DNA from 3 places in the Streptomyces sp. NBC_00459 genome. Region 1 is predicted to be linked to each of the others. Evidence: predicted binding sites of a transcription regulator. Region 1 holds the regulator's gene; each other region holds the start of a gene.
What was found. Region 1 encodes HrcA, which represses chaperone genes, less so after heat shock. Its sites were predicted from a motif close to TTNGCACTCNGNNNNNCNGAGTGCNAA; they were not measured.

Region 1 (7,012 bases):
CACCCGCTCATTTACCCTCGACGGGCAGGCAGTTCGGGTTCTCCTGGCACCAGATGGTCCTCGTCACGGTGACGGTCACGGTAGGCGCGGGCTGTCCGTTGTCCGGTGGCCGCCAGGTGACGGGCGGGGTGCGTGTCGGGGTGCTGGGTACGTCGCAGTTGCCGAGTCCGCTGACGTGGAGCCACTGCCTGCCGTCGATCCTGACAGTGAGGTTCCCGCGTACGCACCTGCCGTTGACGGCGCGTGTCACCTTGCCGGCGACGGTGATGTCCCTGCCGTCCGTGGTCTTGCCCTGGCAGTCGACGTCGGCGTAGGTGTTCGCGCTCGGCGAGGGCGAACTCCCGGACGCGGAGGCCTTGTTGCCGTTGCCGTTGTTGACCGAGGCCGTGCAGGTGAGCCACTGGACGCCGACGTTCCGCCGCTCCAGTTCCCTCGTCATCGTCTGGTCGGTGGTGTAGGCAACGGTGGTCGAACCGAGCCCACCGGGATCACAGGCGACGACACCACCCGCGACGGCCACCACGAGTCCGGCCACCGCGACCGCCCTGCGGCGCCCGCGCGGCCGAAGCCGAATCCGCCTCAAAGCCACCATGGAAGGGCAGCCTGCCACCGTCCCGTCCAACACGGAAGGGCGTATACGGACATGCGCGCGAGCAACTTCGCGAAGGAACCACCGGAGGATGAACTGCCGTACGAATGACCGACATCAGGACCACAGGACCGTCAGGCCCCCTAGGACGGTCAGGACCAGCGTCCGGTGCGGCCGAGCAGCAGTGCCGTCGCGGCGGTACCGGCGGTGGAGGTGCGCAGCACACTGGCCCCGAGCCGGTACGCCTTCGCGCCCGCCTCCTCGAAGAGGGTCAACTCCTCGGGTGAGACGCCTCCTTCGGGGCCGACGACCAGCACGATCTCACCGGCGGAGGGGAGTTGGGCGGTGGCGAGCGCGGCGCTGCCGTAATCACGGTCCTCGTGCAGTACGGCGGCGAAGTCGGCCCTGGCGAGCAGCGCGGCGACCTGCTTGCTCGTCGCGGCGTCCGCGATCTCGGGGAAGCGCACGCGGCGGGACTGCTTGCCGGCTTCCCGGGCGGTGGCCCGCCACTTGGCGAGCGCCTTCAGCCCACGATCCCCCCGCCACTGTGTGACGCACCGCGAGGCGGCCCAGGGAACGATGGCGTCGACACCTGTCTCGGTCATCGTCTCGACGGCCAACTCGCCCCGGTCGCCCTTGGGAAGAGCCTGCACGACGGTGATACGAGGGGACTCCGCCGCTTCCTCGACCACCGCCCCGAGCCGCAGGACCAGTTGATCCTTGCCCTCGGCGGCGACGACCTCGCCCTCCGCCCAGCGCCCGGCCCCGTCGGTGAGGACGACGGTCTCACCGGCCCGCATCCGCTTCACGGAGACGGCGTGGCGCCCTTCGGCCCCGTCCAGGACGTACGGCCCGCCGACGGCGGCGGAGAGATGCGGGGGAAAGCTCTCGACGACGAAAACTGGAGCGGTCATGAACGCTCGCCCCCGCCCACCAGCGCGGCCCGCGCACTCTCGGTCTCGTCCGCCAGCACCCTCACCAGCTCCCCCGCCGGCAGGTCACGGGCCATCCGGTGGCCCTGTCCGGCCCAGAGCGCCATGCCCTGCGCGTCGCCGGACGCGGCGGCCTTCTTGCGGAGCGGCGAGGTGAGGTGGTGGACCTCGGGGTAGGCGGCGGGGGCGTACGGGCCGTGCTCGCGCAGGAAACGGTTCACCAGCCCCCGGGCGGGCCGGCCGGAGAACGCGCGTGTCAGCTCCGTACGGACGAAGAGGGGGTTGGTCAGCGCCTGCTTGTGCAGGGCGTGGGCGCCGGATTCCGGGGTGGCGAGGAAGGCGGTGCCGAGCTGGGCGGCGCTCGCGCCCGCGGCGAGGACGGCGGCGATCTGGCTGCCGCGCATGATGCCGCCGGCGGCGACAAGGGGGAGGTCGACGGTCTCGCGGACCTGGGCGATGAGGGAGAGCAGCCCTATGGCGGAGCCGTCCGCCTCGGGGTTGTCACGATGGGTGCCCTGATGACCACCGGCCTCGACGCCCTGGACGATGACCGCGTCGGCACCGGCCCGCTGTACGGCGAGGGCCTCCTCGGCGGTGGTCGCGGTGACCAGGGTGAGGGTGCCGGCGCGGCGGAGGGAGTCCAGTACGTCGCTGCTGGGCACCCCGAAGTGGAAGGAGACGACCGGGACCGGGTTGTCGAGGAGTACGGCGAGCTTGGCGTCGTAGCCGTCGTCGCGTCCGCTGTCCGGGTCGCCGAGCTCGGTGTCGTACCAGGTGGACTCGCCGGCGAGCTGGTGGGCGTAGACCTCGACGGCGGCCGGGTCGGCATACTCGGGCTGCGGCATGAACAGGTTCACGCCGAACGGCCGCCCGGTGAGCCCGCGCAACTGCTTGATCTCCTGGTACATCCCGTCCGCGGTCTTGTACCCGGCGGCGAGGAACCCCAGCCCGCCCGCTTCGGCGACCGCACCGGCGAGCTGCGGGACGGAGACGCCGCCCGCCATGGGGGCCTGCACGATCGGGTGAGGGAAGAGATCGGTCAGCGCGGAGGACGACATGACGGCATGTTGTCACGTCCCCAGCACAAGTCCGAATCAGGCCCCGTCAACGCGAAAGGGGGGTCTGGGGGCGCAGCCCAAGAGAGCCCGCCCCCCCTCCCTCAACTCCCTCAGCGCCCGTTGAACGCGTCCTTCAACCGCGAGAACAACCCCTGCTGCCCAGGCTGGAACTGCCCCATGGGCCGCTCCTCACCCCGCAGCTTCGCCAGCTCCCGCAGCAACCGCTCCTGCTCGGGATCGAGCTTCGAAGGAGTCATGACCTCGACATGCACCAGGAGGTCACCACGCCCACCGCCCCGGAGATGCGTGACTCCGCGCCCGTGCAGAGGGATCGACTGCCCGGACTGTGTGCCCGGACGGATGTCGACCTCCTCCAGCCCGTCGAGCGTCTCCAACGGCACCTTCGTGCCCAGCGACGCCGCCGTCATCGGAAGGGTCACCGTGCAGTGCAGGTCGTCCCCGCGCCGCTGGAACTGCGCGTGCGGCAGCTCATGGATCTCGACGTACAGGTCACCGGCGGGACCACCGCCGGGTCCCACCTCGCCCTCACCGGCGAGCTGGATCCTCGTACCGTTGTCGACCCCCGCGGGGATCTTCACGGTCAGCGTCCGGCGTGACCGCACCCGCCCGTCGCCCGCGCACTCGGGGCACGGCGTCGGAACGACGGTCCCGAACCCCTGGCACTGCGGGCAGGGCCGCGAGGTCATGACCTGGCCGAGGAAGGACCGCGTCACCTGGGACACCTCACCCCGCCCGCGACACATGTCGCAGGTCTGGGCCGAGGTCCCCGGCGCAGCGCCCTCACCACTGCAGGTACCGCACACCACGGCCGTGTCGACCTGGATGTCCTTGGTGGTCCCGAAGGCGGCTTCGTCGAGCTCGATGTCGAGCCTGATCATCGCGTCCTGGCCGCGCCGCGTACGCGACCTCGGCCCCCGCTGGGAGGCTGTTCCGAAGAACGCGTCCATGATGTCCGAGAAGTTCCCGAAGCCACCGGCTCCGAAGCCGCCCGCGCCGCCACCCGCCTGCGAGAGGGGGTCACCGCCGAGGTCGTAGACCTGCTTCTTCTGCGGGTCCGACAACACCTCGTACGCGGCGTTGATCTCCTTGAACCGCTCCTGCGTCTTCGGATCGGGGTTGACGTCCGGGTGCAGCTCGCGGGCGAGCCTCCTGAACGCCTTCTTGATCTCGTCCTGGGACGCGTCGCGGCGCACGCCGAGTACGGCGTAGTAGTCCGTGGCCACTTAGGACTCCGCCAGGATCTGTCCGACGTACCGTGCCACTGCGCGTACCGCTCCCATCGTTCCCGGGTAGTCCATGCGGGTCGGTCCGACCACGCCGAGCTTGGCTACTGCCTCGCCGCCCGAACCGTAGCCGACCGACACGACGGACGTGGAGTTGAGTCCCTCGTATTTGTTCTCGTGACCGATTCGTACGGTCATGCTCGAATCCCCGGCCTCACCAAGGAGTTTGAGAAGTACGACCTGTTCCTCCAACGCTTCCAGTACCGGCCGGATAGTGAGGGGAAAGTCATGTCCGAAGCGGGTCAGATTGGCGGTTCCGCCGATCATCAGCCGCTCCTCGGCCTCCTCGACGAGCGTTTCCAGGAGGGTGGAGAGCACCGTCGCGACGGCTCCCCTGTCCTCCGCCTCGAAGGCCTCCGGGAGGTCCTGCACGAGCTGCGGCACATCCGCGAAACGGCGGCCCGCGACCCGGCTGTTGAGCCGCGCGCGTAGATCCGCCAGAGACGTCTCCCCGAAGGGCGCCGGGCAGTCGATCATCCGCTGCTCCACGCGGCCGGTGTCCGTGATCAGCACGAGCATCACGCGCGCGGGAGCGAGCGAGAGCAGCTCCACGTGCCGGACGGTCGACCGGGTGAGTGACGGATACTGCACGACGGCGACCTGCCGCGTCAGCTGCGCCAGCAACCGGACCGTCCGCCCGACGACGTCATCGAGGTCGACGGCGCCGTCCAGGAAGTTCTGGATGGCGCGCCGCTCGGGTGCCGTCATCGGCTTGACGCCGGCGAGCCTGTCGACGAAGAGCCGGTAGCCCTTCTCGGTCGGGATGCGCCCGGCGCTGGTGTGGGGCTGGGCGATGAAGCCCTCGTCCTCCAGCGCCGCCATGTCGTTGCGGACGGTCGCCGGCGAGACCCCGAGGTTGTGCCGCTCGGTGAGTGCCTTGGACCCGACCGGCTCCTCGGTGCCGACATAGTCCTGGACGATCGCGCGCAGCACTTCGAGCCTGCGTTCACTGAGCATCGCGCACACCTCCAGCTACTGTCGTCCCCTGTTGCGCCTACCCGGTACCCGGTTCTCCCGCCCGGGCCATCATCGGCTCTTCGGCTCTCCATTGGCCTTCCCTGGCACTCTTCGTGTCCGAGTGCCAGAGTTCCCCGGCCCAGTGTACGGCTGTCGGGTACACCCCCGGCAAGGGCGGCCTGCGCCGATCTGCCGACGTGTACCGACCTGTCCTGCGATGTCGTGTGCCGCGAGCTGTCCGGCCCACAGGTCGGGCCTCTCCGGCTAGCGTCGCCGTATGAAGGTGACTTGGGAAGAGCCGAGGTGGCACGACCTGGGCTGGGAGCGCCTGGCGGCCGGGGTGGGCCGGTGCCGGCTGCCGGTCTGGGACTGCACGGTGGGGCTGGTGACCGGGCCGGGCGGCGCACTGCTGATCGATGCCGGATCGAGTCTCGCGGAGGGTGCGAGGCTGCGCCTGGAGGCCCAGGAACTCGCCGGTCGCCGTGTGGACTTTCTCGCACTCACGCACCGCCACTTCGATCACGTTTTCGGGGCGGCGGCGTTCGCGGGTGCGCAGGTCCTGGCCGCGGAGGATGCGGAGGGCGCCGGGGGCGAATTCGGGAAAGTGGGGCGCGAGGCGTTGTGCGCGGACGCGGTACGCAACGGTCTGGACGTCCGTGCGGCGGAGGAGGCGGCGGACACCCTGGTCGTTCCGCACAGACACGTCCGGGCGGACCTCACCGTCGAGGTCGAACTGGGCGACGGCCCGAAAGCCCTCCTGAGGACGGTCGGCCCGGGCCACACCCGCAACGACCTGGTGGTCGTCGTACCCGGTGCCGGCAGCGGCGACGACGCGCCGACCGTCGTCTTCTGCGGCGACCTGGTCGAGGAGTCGGGCGAACCCCAGGCCGGCCCCGACGCCGTACCGTCGCGCTGGCCGGCGGCCCTCGACCGCCTCCTCGCCCTGGGCGGCGAGGAGGCGCTGTACGTACCCGGCCACGGCGCGGTGGTGGACGCGGCGTTCGTACGGGCCCAACGGGACGCCCTGGCAACGCGTTTCGGCGTGTCGCGGGAGCCGGTGAACTGACGGCAGGACCGCTTCTCCTATCGTCATCCGAATGCGCCAGTACTCTCCGGACCTGACCCCGCCGTGGAAGAAGCCCAAGCCCGTGCCGCAGGTCCCGGCAGACCCGGGCCTGGTGGTCGAGGAGCCGGGTACGGGCTTCTGCGGCGCGGTGATCCGCTGCGAGGCGGGCACGGTCACCCTGGAGGACCGCTTCGGCAAACACCGTGTGTTCCCGCTGGAGCCGGGCGGCTTCCTGCTGGAGGGCAGGACGGTGACCCTCGTACGCCCGTCCCCGGGAACGTCTCCTTCTTCGTCCCCGGCACGTCCGTCCCGCACCGCTTCCGGCTCGGTGGCGGTTCCCGGTGCCCGGGCACGGGTGGCCCGGGCGGGGCGGATCTATGTCGAGGGGCGTCACGACGCCGAACTGGTCGAGAAGGTGTGGGGCGACGATCTGCGGGTCGAGGGCGTGGTCGTCGAGTACCTGGAGGGCATCGACGACCTGCCCGCGATCGTGACCGAGTTCGCTCCCGGCCCGGACGCCCGCCTGGGCATCCTGGTGGACCACCTGGTTCCGGGCACGAAGGAGTTCCGGATCGCGCAGTCGGTGACGAGCGAACACGCGCTGGTGGTCGGGCATCCGTACATCGACGTGTGGGAGGCGGTGAAACCGGCCTCACTGGGCATCCCGGGCTGGCCCCGGATCCCGCACGGACAGGACTGGAAGACGGGGGTGTGCAGGGAACTGGGGTGGCCGGACAACACGGGGGCGGTGTGGCGGGCGATTCTGGCGCGGGTGGGCTCGTACCGGGACCTGGAACCGGAGCTGCTGGGCCGCGTGGAGGAACTGATCGACTTCGTCACGGCACCGCACTCCAGCCCGTCCGGGGGTCCCTCCTCTGGGGGAGTCTGAGGACGAGGTCCCTTCAGTCCACCAGGTCCCGAACCACCGCGTCCGCCAGCAACCGCCCCCGCAACGTCAACACCGCCCGCCCCTCGCCATAGGGCCCCGCCTCCAGCAGCCCCTCCCCCAGCGCCCGCCCCGCAGCCACCAGCCCGGCGGAGCGCAACAGCGCCAACGGCACGCCCTCCCGCAACCTCAGCTCCAGCAGAACGCGCTCCACCCGCCG
Region 2 (7,012 bases), 3.0 Mb from region 1:
GCCGCCACAGCCGGCGACGACCTGCTGCGCCCCGCCCTCTGCGAGGACGCCCTGCGGCTGGCCCGCGTGCTGTCGGGCCTGATGCCCAAGGAACCCGAAGTGCACGCGCTGACAGCCCTGTTGGAGCTCCAGGCGTCCCGTTCGTCGGCCCGCACGGGCCCGACGGGCGAGCCGGTGCTCCTCAAGGACCAGAACCGCTCCCGCTGGAACCGCATGCTGATCGCCCGCGGCTTCACGGCCCTGGCCCGAGCCGAAGCGGCGGGCGCCACGACAACGACATCGGGCCCGGGCCCGTACGCCCTCCAGGCCGCCATCGCCGCCTGCCACGCCCACGCCCACTCCTACGACGACACGGACTGGCCCCGCATCGCCGCCCTGTACGCGGCCCTCGCGGTCCGATCCCCGTCCCCGGTGGTGGAGTTGAACCGGGCGGTGGCGGTGTCGATGGCGGAGGGACCAGCCCCCGCCCTCCGGATCATCGACACCCTCACCACCGAACCGGCCCTGCGCGACTACCACTTGCTCCCCAGCGTCCGGGCCGACCTCCTCCTGCGCCTGGGCTGCAAGAAGGAGGCAAGAGCGGAATTCCTACGAGCAGCAGAACTGACCCAGAACGAACGAGAACGGGACTTGCTACGAGCCAGAGCGCAGGAGTGCGCCCCATAGGGGCGCGGGGAACTGCGCGACAAGCCCCCACGGACCCGCAGCTAACGAACCGCCGAACCAGCGGAGCTCAACGCACAGGGCGGCCGATCAGCATCACCGGCGCCCCCGCCACCCGAGTCAGGAAAACCGTCGCCGAGTTGGGCCCCCGGGGCTTCACCATCTTCCGGAGTTCCTCGGGCTCGACCGCCGACCCCCGCTTCTTCACGGTCAGCACTCCGACCTCCCGTTCCCGCAGCAGAGCCTTCAACTTCTTCACGCCGAAGGGAAGTCGGTCGGTGATCTCGTAGGCGGAGGCATAGGGCGTAGCCCGCAACCCGTCCGCCGTCACATAGGCGATCGTCTCGTCGATGAGCCCCCCGCCGACCTCCTCGGCCACCTCCGCCACCAGGTGCGCCCGGATCACGGCACCGTCGGGCTCGTACAAGTACCGCCCCACCGCTCGCACTTGCGGGTTCGGCAGCCCTCGGCCGACCAGAACACGCGGCCCCGGCAGCAGAGTTGCCCGCACCAGCCCGGGCTCGGTCCCGAACCAGAGCACCGCTTCCTTCACATCCCCGCCGTCGGAGATCCACTCGGCCCCTGCATCGGCGGGCACCGCCTCGTGCGGCACACCGGGAGCGATCTTCAGCGCGGCCAGCGGGGCCTTCCGTGCGGCCTCCACGGCCCACGACAACGGCGGCGAGTACGCCTCGGGATCGAAGATCCGCCCACGCCCGCCGCGCCGCGCGGGATCGACGAACAAGGCGTCGTACGAGGACGTGTCCACATCGGCGACATCCGCCTCCCGCACCTCCACCAGCTCCCCGATACCCAGCGCCTCGACGTTCGCGCGCGCGACGGCGGCCGTGAGCGGATCCCGGTCCACGGCGAGGACACGGATCCCGGCCCGGGCGAGCGTGAGGGCATCGCCCCCGATGCCGCAGCACAGGTCGGCGACTGAGGTCACGCCCAACTCCCTGAACCGGTCCGCCCGGTACGCGGCCACGCTCGCCCGCGTCGACTGCTCGACCCCGTTCGGCGTGAAGAACATCCGCCCGGCGTCCGCGGCGCCGAACTTCGCCACCGCCCGCTGCCGCAGCCGTTCCTGTCCGAGCGCCGCCGAGACCAGTTCGGCGGGATGCCCGCGGCGCAGCCGGGTGGCGACGGCCAGTTCACGGGCCGGCTCGGTACCGCGCACCTCGTCGAGGAGGGCGCGGCCCTCGGGGGTGAGGAGGGCGGCGAAGGCGGAGAGGGGTGCGGCGAGGTCGTTCACCGGCTCATTGTGGGCCAGCCGGTGGACGGAGTGCTTCCGGCGGCGGTGTCGGCCGAGTTCCCCGGTCCCGCACTGGGAAGATCCGGCACCATGCGATCAGTAGGACAAAAATACAAAAACCGGTCAATTGTCCGTGCCGGGATCGCCGCGCTCGCCGTGGCCACCCTCGCCTCCGCCTGCGCGGAAGGCGCCGTCCCGCCCAGGAGCGCCCGCCCTGCTCCCGGGCAGGAACTGCACCTCGACGCACCCCCGGCGCGTGCCCTCGACGCATACGCCCAGAAACTGCGCCGTTCCTACGCGGCCCGCGCGGCCACGGCCAAGCGCTGGGGCCTGACCGAGCCCCCGCTGACCGCACCCCCGCCCCCCACCCGCAAACCGAGGATCACCACCCGCAAGGGCTTCGAGGTGGACGACCACGAGAAACGCGGCCTGCCGCCCGTCTTCACCACGATCCCGACCCGCCACAAGATCGTCTTCCTCACGATCGACGACGGCGCCGAGAAGGATCCGGCGTTCCTGCGGATGATGAGCGACCTGAAGATCCCGTACACCGCCTTCCTCAGCGACTACCTGGTCAAGGAGGACTACGGCTACTTCAGGAAGATGCGCGACCTGGGTGTCGTACTCAACAACCACACCCTCCACCACCGTTACCTGCCCGCCCTCTCCTACGAACGGCAGCGGACCGAGATCTGCGGCATGCAGGACGTCATCAGGAAGCGGTACGGCACTCGCCCCGCCCTCTTCCGCCCGCCCTACGGCAACTACGACGAGGACAGCCTGCGCGCCGCGAAGTCGTGCGGCGTGAAGCACGTACCCCTCTGGAACGAGGAGGTCTTCGCCGACCACTGGGACTACCGCGAGTGGGACCGGGACATCCACCCGGGCGACATCGTCCTCAGCCACTTCCGCGGCAAGGGCGACGGGAAGGGCACGATGCCCGACATGGTCCGCCGCTTCATGAAGCTCGTCACGGCCAAGGGGTACGCGGTGGCCCGCCTGGAGGACTACCTGTGACCGCGCGCCCACTGGCCGCCGTACTGGCCGCCGCGCTCCTGGCGGCAACCGTCACCGGCTGCGCCCAGTCCGTGGACCCCATCGAACGCCTCGGCAGAAAGGCGGCCCACGCGGCCCGGCAGGCCACCCGTACGCACTTCCCGGCCGACGACCCGCACGCATACCGCCGCTGGGGCCTGCCGGCCCGTGTGCCCCTGGCCCCACCCCCGTCCCCCCGCCCCCGGATCCACGCGGCGGGCCCCGGTCTTCCCCCGGTCGTCGACCGGGTCCCGACCCACGACAGGGTCGTCTTCCTCACCTACGACGACGGCGCCGAACGCGATCCCCGGTTCGTCGACCTGGTCCGCGAACTGCGCCTCCCGGTCAGCATGTTCCTCACGGACAGCGTCGTGGGCCCGGGCTACGCCCACTTCGCCCGCCTGCGCGAGGTCGGCGCGAACGTCCAGAACCACACCCTGGACCACCAGGCCCTGCGAGGCCTGCCGTACGCCGGCCAGCGCGCCGAGATCTGCGGCCAGCAGGACAAACTCCGGGAACGCTTCGGCATCCGCCCCCGGCTCTTCCGCCCGCCCTACGGCACCTACGACACGACCACCCTGAGGGCGGCCGGGGACTGCGGGGTCTCGGCGGTGGTCCTGTGGACGGAGGGGGAGCGGCTCCAGGCGGGCGACATCCTCCTGGTGGGCCCGGACGACGACCTGAACGGACCGCCACTGGTCGAGCGGACGGTGAGGCTGCTCCGGGAGGTGCAGGAGAGGGGGCTGAGCGTGGGCCGCCTGGAGGACTACCTCTGACGCCTGGACCGAGTCGCCCCAGAACCGGCCGGCGGGGCGACGACCACTTCGGTGTCCGGGTCGTGGTCGGTGGCTGGAGGGCCGGCGACGACCATGGTGGCCCGGGCCCACGGCTGTTCCCGCAGCATGAACGGCAGTTCCTCCGGCAGCCGGTTCGCCACGTGCTCCCGCTGCGCGGGGGAGTCCCCGTCGCGGACGGCCGACAGGCGCTCCTGCTCGTCGAGGTCGCCCTGCATCCACACCGAGGCGTCCAGCCACGGGGCCGGCTCTCCGCGGATGACGCCCGTGCCCTCGACCCGGACGAAGTCGGCACCGGCGGGGACGGTGATCGATCCGGGCCTGCCGCGGGTGATCCAGGAGGCGGGGCGGAAGTCCACCGCCGCACGCCGGTGCAGAGAACCGGCGCTCACCCCGCCCCCGACCCGGTTCAGCGCATTCCGCGACCACCGGAAACCCCGCGCAACCGACGACGGGATTGGCACTCCGCTTGACCGAGTGCTAATCGCAGTCATAGTCTCAGGTCTGGCACTCCCCCCTGGAGAGTGCCAACAGCGACGGGCAGGTCCGGCACCCGCGACGACGGATCCACCTGGTCGCCACCTCAGACAGTTAACCCCGTGAGATCTCCGAAGGGGGAGGTCGGATCGTGACGACCACCAGCTCCAAGGTTGCCATCAAGCCGCTCGAGGACCGCATTGTGGTCCAGCCGCTCGAAGCCGAGCAGACCACGGCCTCTGGCCTGGTCATCCCGGACACTGCCAAGGAGAAGCCCCAGGAGGGCGTCGTCCTGGCCGTGGGCCCGGGTCGCTTCGAGAACGGCGAGCGCCTGCCGCTCGACGTGAAGACCGGCGACATCGTGCTGTACAGCAAGTACGGCGGCACCGAGGTGAAGTACAACGGCGAGGAGTACCTCGTCCTCTCGGCTCGCGACGTGCTCGCGATCGTAGAGAAGTAATTCACCCGGTATTACCAGCATTGCAGTGAACTGCGCCCCTGGCCCCCGCGACTCTCAACAAGCCGGGTGCTGGGGGCGCGGTTCGTTCACCCAAGTTTTCCGAGAGGGCTGAACCGCTCCTATGGCGAAGATCCTGAAGTTCGACGAGGACGCCCGTCGCGCCCTTGAGCGCGGCGTCAACAAGCTTGCCGACACTGTCAAGGTGACGATCGGCCCCAAGGGCCGCAACGTCGTCATCGACAAGAAGTTCGGCGCCCCCACCATCACCAACGACGGCGTCACCATCGCCCGCGAGGTCGAGCTCGACGACCCGTACGAGAACCTCGGCGCCCAGCTGGTGAAGGAGGTGGCGACCAAGACCAACGACATCGCGGGTGACGGTACGACCACCGCCACCGTGCTGGCCCAGGCGCTCGTCCGCGAGGGCCTGAAGAACGTCGCCGCCGGCGCCTCCCCGGCCGCCCTGAAGAAGGGCATCGACGCGGCGGTGAAGGCTGTGTCCGAGGAACTCCTCGCGACCGCCCGCCCGATCGAGGAGAAGTCCGACATCGCCGCCGTGGCCGCGCTCTCCGCGCAGGACACGCAGGTCGGCGAGCTCATCGCCGAGGCGATGGACAAGGTCGGCAAGGACGGTGTCATCACCGTCGAGGAGTCCAACACCTTCGGTCTGGAGCTCGACTTCACCGAGGGCATGGCCTTCGACAAGGGCTACCTGTCCCCGTACATGGTGTCCGACCAGGAGCGTATGGAGGCCGTCCTCGACGACCCGTACATCCTGATCCACCAGGGCAAGATCGCCTCCATCCAGGACCTGCTGCCGCTGCTGGAGAAGGTCATCCAGACCAACTCCTCCAAGCCGCTGCTGATCATCGCCGAGGACGTCGAGGGCGAGGCCCTGTCGACCCTGGTCGTGAACAAGATCCGCGGCACCTTCAACGCGGTCGCGGTCAAGGCCCCCGGCTTCGGCGACCGCCGCAAGGCGATGCTCGGCGACATGGCCGCGCTCACCGGCGCCGAGGTCATCGCCGAGGAGGTCGGCCTCAAGCTCGACCAGGTCGGCCTCGACGTGCTGGGCACCGCCCGCCGCGTCACCATCTCGAAGGACGACACGGTCATCGTCGACGGCGGTGGCGACAAGGGCGCGGTGGCCGGCCGTGTCAACCAGATCAAGGCCGAGATCGAGAACACGGACTCCGACTGGGACCGCGAGAAGCTCCAGGAGCGCCTCGCGAAGCTGGCCGGCGGCGTGTGCGTGATCAAGGTCGGCGCCGCCACCGAGGTGGAGCTGAAGGAGAAGAAGCACCGTCTCGAGGACGCCATCTCCGCGACCCGCGCCGCGGTCGAGGAGGGCATCGTCTCCGGTGGTGGCTCCGCGCTCGTCCACGCCGTGAAGGTCCTCGAGGGCAACCTCGGCAAGACCGGCGACGAGGCGACGGGTGTCGCGGTCGTCCGCAAGGCCGCCGTCGAGCCGCTGCGCTGGATCGCCGAGAACGCCGGCCTGGAGGGTTACGTCATCACCTCCAAGGTCGCCGAGCTCGACAAGGGCCAGGGCTTCAACGCCGCGACCGGCGAATACGGCGACCTGGTCAAGCAGGGCGTCATCGACCCGGTCAAGGTCACCCGCTCCGCCCTGGAGAACGCGGCCTCGATCGCCTCCCTCCTCCTCACGACCGAGACCCTGGTCGTCGAGAAGAAGGAAGAGGAAGAGCCGGCCGCAGGTGGCCACGGCCACGGCCACTCCCACTGAGCCAACAGCTCACGCAGCACGAAGAAACCCCCCGTTCCTGGCTGGAACGGGGGGTTTCTCCCTTCGCGGGCGGTCAGTGATCCCCGTACGCACGCACCCCGACTGCTCCACGCCGCGACCGCTGGGCTGCTTCGACGCTCTCTACTGCTCCAGCGAGTCCAGCGCCCCGAGCTGCCCCATCAGCCCCAGCCGGTCGTACTCCCACCAGCCCTCGACGATCTTCCCGTCCGAGTCGAACCGGTGGATGGTCGTGCCGGTCATCGAGGCCTTCCGGCCGCTGCTGGGAATCCCCATGAAGTCTCCCCGCTGAGTCCCGTTCCACGTCCAGCGGGTGCAGACCCGGTCGCCCTGGGCGATCTGCTCGTGCACGGTGAACGCGAAGTCGAAGCCCTCGCGCCACATCTCCATCTCGCGCCGGGCCGCGTCCAGCCCGACGACATCCTGCTCGTTGGACGGATCGTGGTCGTGGTAGCTCTCCACGAACAGGTCGTTGAGCGGGGGCAGTTCACCATGGGTGGCGATCACCTCGAAGAACCGCCGCGAGGAGTCCGCGCACAACTGCTCGTCCCGCACCACGTCCA
Region 3 (7,012 bases), 2.3 Mb from region 1:
GACGCCCGTAGGTCATTTCAAGGGCCACGGCGAATGGTCCGACACCTCCGGCATCCTCATGGCCCTCGAAATCACCACCCGCGACAGGGACACGAACAAACGCGACCGCATCGACAAGCCCCTCGGCTACGCGGCGGCCGACATCCCCGTCTACCTCCTCGTCGACCGCGACAACAACACCGTCACGGTGTTCAGCGAGCCGAAGGACGGCCGATACCAGCAGGCCTCGTCCTCCCCCTGGGGGGCCACCGTGGCGATCCCGCACCCGGTGGGCATCACCCTCGACACCGAGAAGCTCAAGGACTACGCAGACTGACCCATGGGCCAGGATCGAGGCCCCCTTGACCGCCGCGCGCACAGGAACCGCCGGGCTCCCTTGCGTCGGGTACAACCTCCCAGGCGCCACAGCCGTCCAACCAGTGCGCCGGGTCGCACCCGAACCGGCACTCATCTCAGGGGGATCGATATGAAGCCTGCCTCCGTCGGCCGCGCGCTGCGGCTCGGAGCCTGTACCACCGTGGCCATGGGGATGGCCGCCGTCGGTTTGGGCACCGCGCCTGCCTTCGCCGAGGAGCAGCAGACCGACCAACTGTGGATACAGAACCCGTACGAGCGGACGGTCACCGTCGCCCCGGAGGGCGGCACCGGACAGTACCGTGACCTGCCCGTCGGCCTGTACCACGACAACAGCACCTTCACGGTCACGGACGGACGGCTCACCGTCGACGTCTCGGGTCTGGCCGGGGTCGCCGAGGTGGCCTGGCCGGAGAACTGCGTACCCAGCGGGAGTACCGCCGTGTGCTCCGTTCCCGAGGTTCCGATCCTGATGGACGGCTACGAGGAGCAGGTGCGGCTCAAGGTGCGCGCCCTGCCCGGCACCGCCTCGGGCGCCCAAGGGAAGATCACCTACGAGGCGACGGCCAAGGGCGGTCCCGACGGCGAACTCGTCGCCCCGCACAACTCGTTCGACACGACCGTGACGGTCGGCTCGGGCCCCGACCTGGTCCTGGTCCAGCCGGACAAACTCGTGGGCGTGCGACCGGGCAGCTCGCTCACCGCGCCGTTCGCCGTCACCAACACCGGCAACGAGCCCGCGCAGGGCTTCAGCGTGCGGATGTGGGCGACGTACGGCCTGGAGTTCGCGACGAAGTACCCGCAGTGCGCATACACGCCGACGGGCGGTGCGGGCGAGGCCGCTCCGATGACGGTGGTCACCTGCGCGTTCGACACGGTCATCGCGCCGGGTGTCACTGTCGAGCTGCCCGCGCCGCTGAAGCTCGACGTCGCTGACCACGCCCTGTACGAGCTCTTCGGCTACTCCGTAGAGCCGGGGGCGGGCGCCACCGACATCCAGGCCGACGACAACTCCAGCTCCTGGCCCATCGAGGTCGTCAACACGGCGGACTTCGCGGTGCGCGGCGACTCGGTCCGCGGCAAGGCCGGTTCGAAGGTCACGGCCACACTCCGTTTCCTGAACAGAGGTCCGGCCTGGGTCGGTCACGTCGGCTCGGGCGACCCGGCCGCGGTCGTCTCGTTCTACGTGCCGAAGGGCACGGCCGCCACAGCCGTCCCGGACCTCTGCGAGCCACGCACGCTGGAGGGCGGCTCCCTGGAGGAGCGGCTCGGCGCCCCGCGCTATGACTGCTACCTGCCACTGTGGGTCAAGCAGGACTCGAAGACCGTCCTGCCGTTCCAGCTGATGATCAACCGGGTGGTGCCGGGTGTGACCGGTAAGGTCGTCGCCCACCCCGATTGGGGCCCGTCGTTCCCGTTCGACCCGAAGCCGCGGAACAACACGGCGCAGGTCGTGGTGAACCCGTAGCCGCCCGCATCTCCGCGCCGGGGGCGCTCCGCTGACGCGGGGCGCCCCTGGGCGTTTCGGTCGTGCGACGCCGCGCTCGACCGGTGCCGGGGCTGCGGACAGTGCGCGGTCGGGGCACGAACTCCGCAGCTCAAAGGCAACTGCATTGCTTCTGGGCCGTGATTACGGGCTAGCTCAACGACCCCAGCGCCGACGCCTCGTAGGCCTTCAGCTCGCCCGTCCTGTCCTCCAGGACCTTCGCCGCCCACTCCGGGTCCTGGAGCAGCGCGCGGCCCACGGCCACGAGGTCGAACTCCTCGTTCTCCAGGCGGTCCAGGAGGTCGTCGATGCTCTTGACCGGGGAGCCCTCGCCCGCGAAGCCGTTGATGAAGTCGCCGTCGAGGCCGACCGAGCCGACGGTGATCGTCGGCTTGCCGGTGAGCTTCTTGGTCCAGCCGGCCAGGTTGAGGTCCGAGCCGTCGAACTCCGGGAGCCAGTAGCGGCGCGTGGAGGCGTGGAAGGCGTCGACGCCGGCCGCCGCGAGCGGGGTGAGGATCGACTCCAGCTCCTCGGGGGTCTCGCCGATGCGGGCGTCGAAGGCACCCGACTTCCACTGCGAGTACCGGAAGATGATCGGGAAGGACTCGGACACCGCCTCGCGTACGGCGGCCACGATCTCCGTCGCGAACCTCGTACGGGCGACCGGGTCACCCCCGTACGCGTCGGTGCGGCGGTTGGTGCCGGACCACAGGAACTGGTCGATCAAGTAGCCGTGGGCGCCGTGCAGTTCGACTCCGTCGAAGCCGATGCGCTCGGCGGCCACCGCGGCCTCGACGAACGCGTCGATGACGTCGTCGAGGTCCTCCTGGGTCATCTCCTTGCCCGCACCGGCGGTGCCGTCCAGCCGCAGACCGGACGGGCCGACCGGCGGGGCGTCGGCGAACGGGGGCTGCCCGGCCTCCCTGACCATGCCGATGTGCCACAGCTGCGGCACGATCCTCCCGCCGGCCGCGTGCACGGCGTCGGCGACCTTCGCCCAGCCCGCGAGCTGCTCCTCGCCGTGGAAACGGGGGACGCCGTCGCTGTCACCGGCGGATTCGTGTCCGACGTAGGTGCCCTCGGTGACGATCAGGCCGACCCCGGCGCCCGCGCGGCGCGAGTAGTACGAGGCCACGTTCTCGCCGGGGACCCCACCGGGCGAGAACTTGCGCGTCATCGGCGCCATCACGATCCGGTTCGGCACGGTCAGACCGTTCAGCGTGACGGGGCGGGAGAGGATCTGGGCCGCGCGGGAGGTCTGGGTGGGGGCTGTCACGTGGGGCTCCTCGGGAGCAGACGGGGGAGACGGGGAGATCGGGTGAGATGAACGGCAGTGCAATTGCTTGCATGTGCATCAACTACGGCCGTCCGGCCCTCCATTCCGGCCCGCCCCGGACGTCTGCTGTGATCCCGGTCACTGCGCGCGCCGCCAACTGGGAAGTCCCGCAAACGCCCGAGGGCGGCACCCTCCCCGTAAGGAGAAGATGCCGCCCTCGGTACGAAGGACGGTGATCAACCAGAGGTCGATCAGAAGTCCATGTCACCGCCCGGCATGCCGCCACCGGCGCCCGCGCCGGCACCGGCCTTCTCCGGCTTGTCGGCGATGACGGCCTCGGTGGTGAGGAAGAGCGCGGCGATGGAGGCCGCGTTCTGCAGCGCGGAGCGCGTCACCTTCGCCGGGTCGATGATGCCCTCGGCGATCATGTCGACGTACTCACCGGTCGCGGCGTTGAGGCCGTGGCCGACGGGAAGGTTGCGGACCTTCTCGACGATGACGCCGCCCTCGAGACCACCGTTGACGGCGATCTGCTTGAGCGGGGCCTCCAGGGCGAGACGCACGATGTTGGCGCCGGTCGCCTCGTCACCCGTCAGCTCGAGCTTCTCGAAGACCGAGGTGGCCTGGAGCAGGGCCACGCCACCACCGGCGACGATGCCCTCCTCGACGGCCGCCTTCGCGTTGCGAACGGCGTCCTCGATGCGGTGCTTGCGCTCCTTGAGCTCGACCTCGGTCGCGGCACCGGCCTTGATGACCGCAACACCGCCGGCGAGCTTCGCCAGGCGCTCCTGCAGCTTCTCGCGGTCGTAGTCGCTGTCCGAGTTCTCGATCTCGGCGCGGATCTGGTTGACCCGGCCGGCGACCTGGTCGGCGGAGCCGCCGCCGTCGACGATCGTGGTCTCGTCCTTGGTGATGACGACCTTGCGCGCACGGCCCAGGAGGTCCAGGGAGGTGTTCTCGAGCTTGAGACCGACCTCCTCGGAGATGACCTCGCCACCCGTGAGGATCGCGATGTCGTTCAGCATCGCCTTGCGGCGGTCACCGAAGCCCGGGGCCTTGACCGCGACGGACTTGAAGGTCCCGCGGATCTTGTTGACGACCAGGGTCGAGAGGGCCTCGCCCTCCACGTCCTCGGCGATGATCAGCAGCGGCTTGCCCGACTGCATGACCTTCTCCAGGAGCGGGAGCAGGTCCTTGACCGAGGAGATCTTGGAGTTCGCGATGAGGATGTAGGGGTCCTCGAGCGAGGACTCCATGCGCTCCATGTCGGTCGCGAAGTACGCCGAGATGTAGCCCTTGTCGAAGCGCATGCCCTCGGTGAGTTCCAGCTCCAGACCGAAGGTCTGGGACTCCTCGACGGTGATGACGCCTTCCTTGCCGACCTTGTCCATCGCCTCGGCGATGAGCTCGCCGATCTGCGTGTCGGCGGCGGAGATGGAGGCGGTCGAAGCGATCTGCTCCTTGGTCTCGACCTCCTTCGCCTGGTCGAGCAGCGCACCGGAGACGGCCTCGACGGCCTTCTCGATGCCGCGCTTCAGCGCCATCGGGTTCGCACCCGCGGCGACGTTGCGCAGTCCTTCGCGGACCAGCGCCTGGGCCAGGACAGTCGCGGTCGTCGTGCCGTCACCGGCTACGTCGTCCGTCTTCTTCGCGACTTCCTTGACCAGCTCGGCGCCGATCTTCTCGTACGGGTCCTCGAGCTCGATCTCCTTGGCGATGGAAACACCATCGTTGGTGATCGTGGGGGCGCCCCACTTCTTCTCGAGGACGACGTTTCGGCCCTTGGGGCCGAGGGTGACCTTGACGGCGTCGGCGAGCTGGTTCATCCCGCGCTCGAGACCGCGCCGTGCCTCCTCGTCGAACGCGATGATCTTGGCCATGTGAAGTGGTCCTCCCGGACTGGGGTGGATTGCTCCGGACCGCGCTGGCGCCCGCGACGGACGGCCTGCCTGCCCTGGTGGTTCCTTGCACCACCTGGCCTGCGGGCCTCACCCACCCGGTCCTTCAGTTGTCACTCTCACCTTCAGAGTGCTAACGCCAATGATTAGCACTCGCCCCTGCCGAGTGCAAGCGGCTCTCGAAGATCCGCAGGTGAACAGGGGGGTACCTACGGGCCGGTAGCCGTGCCGCCGGGCATGGAGACGGACATGCCGATGGGCCCGCACTCCGTGAGGTCCCACGAAGTACGAGCCCATCGAATCCTTCAACGAAGGAAGAAGAACGTCGCTTGCGGTGCGCCGGCGCGTTGCTTCAGCTGGTCGCCAGACGGACCATGTCCGCCTGCGGCCCCTTCTGGCCCTGCGAGATCTCGAAATCGACCCGCTGACCTTCCTCGAGGGTGCGGTAGCCGTCCATCTGAATCGCGCTGTAGTGGACGAAAACATCCGCACCACCGTCGACCGCGATGAAGCCGTACCCCTTCTCCGCGTTGAACCACTTGACGGTGCCCTGAGCCATGCCTAACTCCCCTATTACTGGCCCTTGCACGGATCCGCACTTCGCGAATCCGGGTCAGACCTCACCCCCCCAACCGGTGGAGGTGTGCGCCGGAACGCGTCGACCGCGGCCGAATGTATCTGTCCAACTGCCCTCTGCAACAGGTCAATCGGACGAGAAATCCGGGCACGCCAGGTCAGTAAATATGCGGAGAATTCACGCGGATTCAGGGCAACCCGGGCCCCACAAAGAGAACAAAAAACGCAAAAGGCCTGCACACTTTGGCTACTTCTCGTTGGGTGCACGGCAGGAATTAATACGCGTGTGACGAGCGAAGTGGTGCGGCTTCCCCAACTGTACCGCGCTCAACCATACAGAATTGCCCCCTCCGCTTCTCTCACGGAGGGGGCAATTCGATGAACTCTCGGTAATCGATGTTACCGACGGTTACTACTCGCGGGTATCAACAGGTCTCAGCCGCCGGCGACGGCCGGAATGATCGACACACCGGCACCGTCCGGCGTCGCCGTCTCCAGCCCCTGCTCGAAACGGACGTCGTCGTCGTTGACGTACACGTTGACGAAGCGCCGCAGCTTGCCCTGGTCGTCGAGCACCCGGGCGGCGATCCCCGTGTGGTTCTTCTCCAGATCGGCGATGACCTCGGCGAGGGTCCCGCCCTCTGCGGCCACCTCGGCCTGTCCACCGGTGTAGGTGCGGAGGATGGTAGGGATGCGGACAGAAACGCTCACGGTGAAAACCTCCGGTCAGGTGACATACCTAGGGGCGCGGGGCTGTGCTGAATGTGCGGCTACCGCCGCGTGTGCGCGACCAGCCCCCACGGGCCCGCGGACGAACGAAATACCTCTTACGCGAGTCCGGCCGCGTGGAACGACTCAAGGCTGGGCCGAATGGTCGCGGTCAGGCCGACATCGGCCACCGCGTCCAACGTCTTCAGACCGTCCCCGGTGTTCAGCACAACAGTGGTGAGGGTCGGGTCCAGCAACCCGTTCTCGATCAGCTTCTTCGCCACACCCACGGTCACCCCACCGGCGGTCTCCGCGAAGATCCCCTCCGTGCGCGCGAGCAGCCGAATCGCGTCGACGACCTGCTCATCGTTGACGTCCTCAACCGCTCCCCCCGTCCGCCGCGCGATGTCCAGCACGTACGGCCCGTCCGCCGGGTTGCCGATCGCCAGCGACTTGGCGATGGTGTTGGGCTTCTGCGGCCGTACGACGTCGTGCCCGGCCTTGTAGGCCACGGACACCGGCGAGCAGCCCTCCGCCTGGGCGCCGAAGATCTTGTACGGCTTGTCCTCGACGAGCCCGAGCTTGATCAGCTCCTGAAGACCCTTGTCGATCTTCGTGAGCTGCGACCCGGAGGCGATGGGCACGACGAGCTGGTCGGGCAGCTGCCAGCCGAGCTGCTCGCAGATCTCGTACGCCAGGGTCTTGCTGCCCTCC

Region 2: groES (co-chaperone GroES) is a predicted target of HrcA. The motif match lies at 4,205-4,231, and genes of this name have one in related genera.
Region 3: groL (chaperonin GroEL) is a predicted target of HrcA. The motif match lies at 5,161-5,187, and genes of this name have one in related genera.

Annotation. Positions count from the first base shown of each region.
Region 1 covers NZ_CP107903.1:3,125,799-3,132,810, forward strand. The annotation lists gene OHN74_RS13610 (hypothetical protein) at 8-592, opposite strand; gene OHN74_RS13615 (16S rRNA (uracil(1498)-N(3))-methyltransferase) at 742-1,503, opposite strand; gene OHN74_RS13620 (nitronate monooxygenase) at 1,500-2,579, opposite strand; gene dnaJ (molecular chaperone DnaJ) at 2,690-3,823, opposite strand; gene hrcA (heat-inducible transcriptional repressor HrcA) at 3,824-4,840, opposite strand; gene OHN74_RS13635 (MBL fold metallo-hydrolase) at 5,118-5,906, shown strand; gene OHN74_RS13640 (DUF3097 domain-containing protein) at 5,938-6,795, shown strand; gene hemW (radical SAM family heme chaperone HemW) at 6,809-7,012, opposite strand, start outside.
Region 2 covers NZ_CP107903.1:6,081,468-6,088,479, forward strand. The annotation lists gene OHN74_RS26930 (RNA polymerase sigma factor) at 1-666, shown strand, start outside; gene OHN74_RS26935 (THUMP-like domain-containing protein) at 734-1,918, opposite strand; gene OHN74_RS26940 (polysaccharide deacetylase family protein) at 2,009-2,935, shown strand; gene OHN74_RS26945 (polysaccharide deacetylase family protein) at 2,932-3,729, shown strand; gene OHN74_RS26950 (hypothetical protein) at 3,720-4,139, opposite strand; gene groES (co-chaperone GroES) at 4,376-4,684, shown strand; gene groL (chaperonin GroEL) at 4,806-6,431, shown strand; gene OHN74_RS26965 (ester cyclase) at 6,573-7,012, opposite strand, start outside.
Region 3 covers NZ_CP107903.1:5,401,529-5,408,540, reverse strand. The annotation lists gene OHN74_RS23860 (Uma2 family endonuclease) at 1-316, shown strand, start outside; gene OHN74_RS23855 (hypothetical protein) at 467-1,822, shown strand; gene OHN74_RS23850 (NADH:flavin oxidoreductase) at 1,992-3,116, opposite strand; gene groL (chaperonin GroEL) at 3,368-4,996, opposite strand; gene OHN74_RS23840 (cold-shock protein) at 5,367-5,573, opposite strand; gene OHN74_RS23835 (MoaD/ThiS family protein) at 6,026-6,301, opposite strand; gene thrC (threonine synthase) at 6,418-7,012, opposite strand, start outside.